DNA from 2 places in the Arcticibacter tournemirensis genome. Region 2 is predicted to be linked to the other one. Evidence: riboswitches for the same ligand, from Rfam matches in the RefSeq annotation. Region 2 holds a riboswitch; the other holds the start of a gene.
What was found. Region 2 has a riboswitch for cobalamin ahead of BDE36_RS13540 (ribonucleoside-diphosphate reductase small subunit). Riboswitches for the same ligand answer to the same signal wherever they lie in the genome.

Region 1 (4,164 bases), 1.4 Mb from region 2:
TTATATGTTTGATCTTTCTCATCGTCATTCTCTTTTAATAGTTCATGCTTAATGTGAAGCGGTATGACCGGCCCGGCATCGGGAAGTTCAAAATCACATCACGATATTGGTTAAAAAGATTGTTCACTTCCGCGGTGGCCTTATAAACGATCTTCTTTGTTTTGAAGCCTCCCGATGCTGATATGTCGTGTGTATACCAGGGTTCCATATAGTTGTCGGGAATATTAGCCTTCTGACTGTACCGTTCTCCCGTATAGATATAACTGTAGTTTAAGGAGATGTTTTCGCGTGTGGCATTTAAAATGAAGGACCCGGAGTGTTCGGGAGTATAAGGGATTTGATGGCGATAGTTAAAGTCGGAGGCGCTGGTTACGTCAAGAGCCTGCTGGTAGGTGTAAGCCAGCGTTGCATTTAACGAGGTTTTACCGGCTTTTGCCGAAGTTGTCATGTTTACTTCCGCTCCTTTGATATTGACTTCGCCTAGGTTCATCATCATCCAGGTAGCGATATTCTCGCCTGGTACAGCAACGATCTTGTCTTTTACGTGATTGTAGTAAGCGTCTGCCTGAAGGGAAATGCTTTGCCAGAAACGCGAACTAAGATGTTTCAGGATAGTGAAGCCAGCATCGTATTGTTTGGTATTCTCAGGCCGAAGGGCGGTGTTGCCCGAAAAGGTATAATAAAGATCGTTAAAGGTAGGCATCCGGAAGATGTCCTTGTAAAAAGCTCTCAGCAAGAGTGTATTTTGCGGAAATGGCTGCCATGAAGCAGTAAAAGCGGGACTTAGCTTCTCTTTATTTCCTGCAGCAGCATTTTGCTCTGTTGTTTCATTAATCAGTGTGCCCAGAAGGCTTCCCTGCATTCTGAAACGCCCGGAGTGGAATTCGGATGCCAGCGCTGTCAGGCTCGTGTATCTGGCAGGATAAGAAAAATGAGCCATGTTAGAACTCATGTCATTAACGAGGAGATCTGTTGACAGAGCGATGTCCAGCAATGAATTTAAGCTGTACCGGCCGGCAGCTGAGGCATAAAATTCTTTTTGTCTGTACCGGTTATCCATGGATCCTTCGATATTGTCGTATCCGGGCTGTAGATACCGCATATAGTCGTGAGCATATTTCGCGTTCAGCATCAGCTGAAATGGCCCGTTGCTGCGGCTGGTCCAGGATGCCTGGACAAAAGTATTGCGGTCCCATTGTCTGTCGCGTGATTCAAAATTATTTCTGACGATGGCACGGGGAAGTCCTCTTTCTGAAAAATACTGGAAGATTTTAACAGACCATTCGCTGCTGTCGGCAAACGACCCATGCAAGCCTCCTTCTAATCGCAAAGCTTCGGTGTCGCCGTTCTGACGGACGGCAGTGGTGTCGTATACTGAATTGGTATACCTGAACTTGTACCGGCCGTCGGTCCTTTGCCATTCTGTGCTGAACGTGCTGGAAATCTTATTGCTTATTTTGTGCTGCCAGGCCAGTGATGGTGAAAACAGTCCGAATGAGCCTGTTTTGAAAGCGGCCCTCACGTGATCGCGATCGTTGTTTTTAAAAACCGGGATTTTGGACTGCAGGTAAATACTGCTGGCTGCTGCAAAAGCTCTCGCGGGCTGAAAGATGCTGCTCCGCTGACTATTATACAGGTCGATCTCTTCGATATTGTCGAGCGAGAATCTTCCCAGGTCTATTTCCCCGTCCTGCGCGTTGCCGAGTTGAATGCCGTCATAGAATACGGCGGTATGCTGACTGCCGAGACTGCGAATGTTGACCGTTTTTAAGCCTCCGATGCCGCCGTAATCTTTTATTTGTACTCCCGAGAAGAATCTTAATGCATCTGCAACGGATAAGCTGTTCAGATTTTCAAGCTGCTGTCCGGCGAGTGTTTGAACAGGGGTAATTGAGGTATGACGGAGGCTGGGTTTGATCCCCTTTATTTGTACTTCCTTAAGTGTATCGTTTGTGGAGAATCGATTTTTGGCGTTCGGCGTAATGGCTTGAGCAAAGACTTCTGTATGCGAGGCGATGCTTCCTGAAAAAAGCGCCAGACATAAAATATACGTCAGTCTGTAAGAAGTAAGTCCTCGCCCTGATTTCATGTTAATGAGTAATTATTTAAGCAGGGGGAAGGAAATGAACAATGGAAATACGACGAGTATTTTCATTCCAGCTTCAATCCCCGAAAGCTATGAATCTATCGTGCTATGGCAGGTCTTCTGACTTACTCCCCTCGGGCCTGTCTTCCCGTATTTTCAAATACAGTGACATAGGGTGGACCTGGTTAATGGAGCTTACAGCTGCGGGACAGTTCCGGACTTACACCGGATTCCCTTTTAATCCCGGTTATTACACCGGAAACCAAAAGCATTGCAAAGGTAGAATATTAAATTGACAATTGACAACTTTCCATCGTCCCTTGTCAACTAATATAGTCTCTGTCTTCGTCGCTTAGTTTGGGCTGATAATCGTCGGGTTCGGCTGTTGTTGAAGAATGGTCGTTTACGATTATTTTCTGCTTGCGTGGCCTGGCTGCCATTACTCCCAGGACAAACCCTATGGCAAACATCGCACCCAGGATTGCAAGTTTCGGGATTTTAGCTATTCCAAAAATCCAGAAGTCAATCTCTTCTGTATTATTCATCAGTACGATCGTCACGAGAACAGTCGCAACGATAATGAAAATTGTTTTCCCACTCATGGTTAAAAGCTGTAAGTAGCCATAAATTCGAATATCGGATTTTGGCGTGGTTTTTCATTTAAAAATATCACTTTTCCTCCAACATCAAAATTAGGAAGATAAAAGCGGAGCAGGTTCATATCCGCTCTGAGTTCAGCGCCGTAGGAGCGGGGAGAGAAGGCGTCGCCCTTTCCGATATTTTCGAAATCGGCAAAAACACCGCCCTTAATGCGTTTGATAAATGCAAGTGGCCCTGCTTCCCAGTCGGGGTAAAGCAAAGGTAGCCTGTAGTCCAGAAGAAGCGTGTTGCGTGTATTCCCAATCGGGCTAAGGTAACTGTAGCCGCTTACCCTCGGGATATCTACTGTATTTACATAATTTCCATCACCGTGCTGGTAGTTGAAAGCAGCCTGAAAAGAGTGGTTGGAAGCAAGGCCGGGGAAGTAAAAGGTGCTTCGAAGGGTGAATAGTTCGCCTTCCACGCGGTTTTCGAAGGGATAGTTCCGGTAAGTGAGCGTGATATTCTGTCCCCAACGCGGCGCAAGATCACGGGAGCTCCGGCGATTGTTCCTCGAGGCGTAAAACTGGTAATGCATGGGATATTCAAGCGTTTTTAAGAGCGAAGGCATGCCGTTTTCGATACCGTACCGGTTGGTATAGCTTGTGCCGGTTTTGAATCCAAAACTATAATTATTGTTAAACCGGTTTAGGGTAAAAGGAAAGGTCACTTCGGCCTTTATCTCATTCTCGCGCCAGGTAACCGGGCTTAAAACAGTTTTACCCGCCTGATTCACGCGGCGGTATATCAGCCGGGGACGGTTAATATAATCGATGCTGAAGATAGGGAAGTAGCGTTTGTAGTTAAATCCGGTGAGGTACTCACTTTTACGCAGAGCGTTGTTGTACTGGTAGCGGGAGTAGAAACTCAGCGTGTTCAGTTTATTGTCCGACTGCATTTCGATCCCAACATTATAGTCGTCGAAGAACTGATTTTCTTCCGCAACCGGCACAAGACTGTGGAAGTAGAACAAATTGCTCAACTCGTGATATCGTTTTACCGGATAAGTTTTATGCTGAATGCTGTCGAATACATTGCTGTGGCCTTCCTGGTCGTATAAGGGTGCTGCGTAGTCGATAAAAGTGTTTTTTATCGTGCTGATATTCTGCCCGGAGGTATCGGAGTAATTTAAAGCCGCTATATCGTATCCGCGTCCCGAAAAGGTATTCAGTATTAACTTATGGGAGATCGTGTCGTAGGAGGGATTAAAAGCGCCAAATCGGGCTGATGTGAGCTGATATATCTGCCTGTCATTGGGGTTGAACCGGTAAATGTTGTCGATTCCGTTGTAATGAGCCTTGAAGAGGATCTGTCTGCCGGCATAGACCGGGCGAAGGATTTCCTGAAGCTGAAAGGGGAAGAGCGGAGAGAACGTACCCGATTCAAGATTGAGTTCGAAAAGGGCCTTGCCGGTTTTTGCGACAGCTACCACAACTACG
Region 2 (4,164 bases):
TACCACTTATATACGACCCGGTTGCTCTTACATTATGAATACTTAAACCAATACCACCGGCACTCTGCGAAATCTTTGCGGTTTGTTTAAGTGTATCATATATCCCTTCAATGCTGTCGTCTTTCATGGTCAGAAGAAAGCATGACGACATCTGAGGTTTTGGCGTACCGGCATTGAACAATGTAGGAGTGGCGTGAGTAAACCAGCGTTCACTCATCAGATGATAGGTCTTTATAGCGCTTTCAATATCTTCTTTATGGATGCCCACTGCCACACGCATAAACATGTGCTGCGGCCGTTCGGCAATTCGTCCATCCAGCTTAAGCAGATATGATTTCTCAAGCGTTTTAAACCCAAAATAATCGAATCCAAAATCGCGGTCGTATATAATAGTACTATCCAGCAGTGAAGCGTTCGATTCAATTATCGCCCATACATCATCAGCTATCAATGACGCTGCCTTTCCGGTATTACGGTCGGTGTAGTTGTACAGCCTCTTCATCGTTTCTGAGAACGATTTTATGGTGTTTTTATGAAGGTTTGACACAGCAATCCGCGATGCCAGCAGTGCATAGTCGGGGTGCCTGGTTGTTAAAGATGCCGCGGTCTCTGCAGCTAGATTGTCGAGTTCAGAAGTGGTTACTCCATCAAAGATACCTTCTATTACTTTTTTTGCAACATCAACAGGGTCAACAAGCACGTGGTTTAATCCATAGCAAAGCTTCTCAATGCGAGCCGTTATTTTATCGAATTTTACGGATTCAGTTCTTCCGTCTCTTTTTATTACAAACATATTTCTTAGTATCAAGTAGCTAGTATCAAGTATCAAGACTAGCCGCAGTAAAGTAGCTGGTATCTAGTATCAAGTTTTAGTATCAAGTATCTGGTATCAAGTATCAAGACTGGGCGCAGTAACGTAGCTGGTATCTGATATCAAGACAAATCGCGTAAGAGCATCTTGATACTTGATACTAAGTACTTGATACTAAATTAAAAGTCTTCGTCAAGCGAAAACGACTGTCCTTCATTTCCGGCCATTACGCCACTTTTTTGATAGTCTCCAACGCGTTTTTCAAAAAAGTTAGTCTTTCCCTGCAGCGAGATCATTTCCATGAAATCGAAAGGGTTAGAAGCATTATAAACTTTCTCACAACCCAGCTCTCCAAGCCATCGGTCGGCTACGAACTCAATATATTGCCCCATAAGCTTTGCATTCATGCCGATGAGGTCTACCGGAAGGGCGTCTGTTACAAACTTTTTTTCTATTCTAACTGCATCCGTAATTATTTCTCTCACTTTGGATTCAGGTAATTTTTTATTTAGCATGCCGTAAAGCAGGCAGGCGAACTCGCAATGCATCCCCTCGTCTCTTGAGATTAGCTCATTGCTGAAAGTCAGTCCGGGCATCAGTCCTCTTTTTTTCAGCCAGAAGATTGAACAGAAGCTGCCACTAAAAAAGATGCCTTCTACAGCAGCAAAAGCAACAAGCCTCTCCGCAAAGCTGCCGTTCTCTATCCATTTTAATGCCCATTCGGCTTTTTCTTTCACGCAGGGAACTGTATCGATAGCATGGAACAAATGATCCTTTTCCTGAGGATCCTTAACATAGGTGTCAATAAGCAGAGCATAAGTCTCAGAATGGATATTCTCCATCATAATCTGAAATCCATAAAAACATCTTGCTTCCGGAACCTGTACCTCGCTCATGAAATTCACCGCGAGGTTTTCATTCACAATACCATCACTGGCAGCAAAGAATGCGAGTACATGCGAAATAAAATGACGCTCGCCATCATTAAGCCCCTGCCAGTCTTTCATATCTGCCGAAAGATCAATCTCTTCGGCGGTCCAGAAACTCGCTTCATGTTTTTTGTACATTTCCCAGATGTTGGGATAGTTGATGGGAAGGATAACGAAACGATCCTTGTTCTCCCTTAGTAATAATTCATCCTGTTGCATAATCATAATTTAAATGTTTAATGAAATAACAGGTGAGGCAAAGAGCTGACCGCAGAGCAACGCCGGGAGGCGTTAAACAACAGAAAGGATTCCTGCCAAAACCTTATTCGTGAAAGTTTCGGACAAACTATAGTGGCAGGTGTCTGGCTTTAAGACCTCAGTCTTTACACAGTTGCACGTCAGCCCGTGAATTTCACACGGTTCCCATTTAATCATTCCTCCACCGGAGCAATGAACCAATACAGTCTTTTAAAAAGAACTTACAAAAGCAAAAGTAAGTTTAAACAGATAAATACATGGAGAGAAGTTTTTAACAATTAAAACCTCCCACCCGCAGTTTTAATTGTTAGCTGAAAGAATCAGCTGTCTGACAACAGAAATGTGATGTAAATGAAAACCTAAGGCTGTTAATAAGTTTATCCGTCTGGTCTGTGAAAATGAATATCAGCATAAAATTTAAAAGACGTTCGTCATGTGTGATTTTTAGAGGCCGGCACTCAATCGCTATTCTTAAGCGTCAAATTTATATCCAACACCCTTAACGGTAGAAACGTAAGTATCTCCCAGCTTTTCACGAAGTTTCCTGATGTGAACATCAATAGTCCTGTTGGTCACCACTACCGAATCTTCCCAAATGTTTTTAAGGATAACGTCGCGGGTATATACTTTTCCAGGCCTTGACGCAAGCAGATAAAGCAACTCAAATTCCTTTTTTGCAAGTACCACCTTTTGTCCTTGCTGGTATACCAGGTAAGTTTCGCGGTCTATCACAAGGTCGGAGATCTCAAGCTTATTTTCAATGATATCTTCCGTCTGGTTATTTCTCCTCAATATTGCATTTATGCGGCTAATAAGGGCCCGTGGTTTGATAGGTTTAGCTATATAGTCATCGGCCCCCACATTAAATCCTGCAATTTCAGAATACTCTTCACTTCTGGCGGTTAGAAAAACCATAAAGGTACTTTTAAACTCATTCATGGTACGCATTATGCGACAAGCTTCTATCCCATCCATTTTCGGCATCATAACATCAAGGATGATCAAATCGGGGCGCGCTCTTTTAGCCTCGGTAATGCCTTCCTGCCCATTTGATGCAGAAAACACCTGGTAGCCTTCTTTTTTCAGATTATACTCAATCAATTCCCGGATATCCGGTTCATCATCGACAATAAGGATCTTTTGTTTTGCTGAACTCATGTTCTTTATTTACTTCGCTAAAGTATATTGTTAAATATATCAAATAGTTAATTTCATATTAAATAATTGTTAACAATCATAATAGCTTAACAATTAGCTCAGTTTATTTCAACGTCTTATTTAAAAACACTTCAAGTTCGTTTCCGCGCAAGTTCTTTTCGATGATCTTCCCTTCCTTATCTAAAAGGAAAGATGCTGGTATCGCCTCAACCAAATATTGCTGAGAAACTTTGCCGTTCCATTGTTTCAACTCTGATACGTGTGTCCAGGTAAGTTTATCGTCTTTTATAGCTTTTAGCCAGCTCGCCCTGTCGTTATCAAGCGACACACTAAGGATAGTAAAGCCTTTATCCCTATAAGCATTGTATTGTTTTACAAGGTTCGGATTTTCGATGCGACAGGGGCCGCACCACGATGCCCAGAAATCAAGCAGCACATATTTTCCCTTAAAGTCCGAAAGCTTCACCTGTTTCCCATCAGTTGATTCCATTTCAAAATCAGGAGCCTTCTGCCCTTTGGCTAAAGGCTTTAACCGCTCCATCTTAGCGATAAAATCCTGAATGGCTTCGTTACCCTTATATTTGCCTTTCAGATCATCGGCGTACCTAACCATTTCTTCTTCATAGCTATTTTGGTCGAGAGAGCTGATAGCATAAAATCCTGCAAGATTATCTTTGTTCTTTTCAGCAAAAGCCAGTGATTCATCAGAGAATTTTCTCATATTCTCTTCAAAGCGCGGTGTTATGGCTCTTTCAATGGAATCTTTTGCTGCCGGATTTCCTGATACCTTTCTTTCATACTCATTCCGTATGGCAAGAAATATTTTTCCATACTTATTACTTATGGTGTTAAACTCCTTTAGCTTTTCCGCGTCATCTGAACCTTCTATCACATATTCACCTGTGGGGTTATTGTAATCGGCCTCGAAAACGAGCTCATCACCATTCCTGGCAACAAAGAGGTAGTTTTTGTCATTTGCAACGATATAATAAAACTCAGGCTCTGGCG

Region 1: another riboswitch for cobalamin. It lies ahead of BDE36_RS19000 (TonB-dependent receptor); the one in region 2 lies ahead of BDE36_RS13540 (ribonucleoside-diphosphate reductase small subunit).

What each region holds. Positions count from the first base shown of each region.
Region 1 covers NZ_VFPL01000001.1:4,573,577-4,577,740, reverse strand. Annotated here, with positions in the region: gene BDE36_RS19005 (YncE family protein) at 1-22, opposite strand, end outside; gene BDE36_RS19000 (TonB-dependent receptor) at 35-2,089, opposite strand; cobalamin riboswitch at 2,180-2,368, opposite strand; gene BDE36_RS18995 (hypothetical protein) at 2,410-2,688, opposite strand; gene BDE36_RS18990 (TolB family protein) at 2,691-4,164, opposite strand, start outside.
Region 2 covers NZ_VFPL01000001.1:3,204,151-3,208,314, reverse strand. Annotated here, with positions in the region: gene BDE36_RS13545 (ribonucleoside-diphosphate reductase subunit alpha) at 1-793, opposite strand, end outside; gene BDE36_RS13540 (ribonucleoside-diphosphate reductase small subunit) at 991-1,959, opposite strand; cobalamin riboswitch at 2,077-2,215, opposite strand; gene BDE36_RS13535 (response regulator transcription factor) at 2,470-3,156, opposite strand; gene BDE36_RS13530 (TlpA disulfide reductase family protein) at 3,260-4,164, opposite strand, start outside.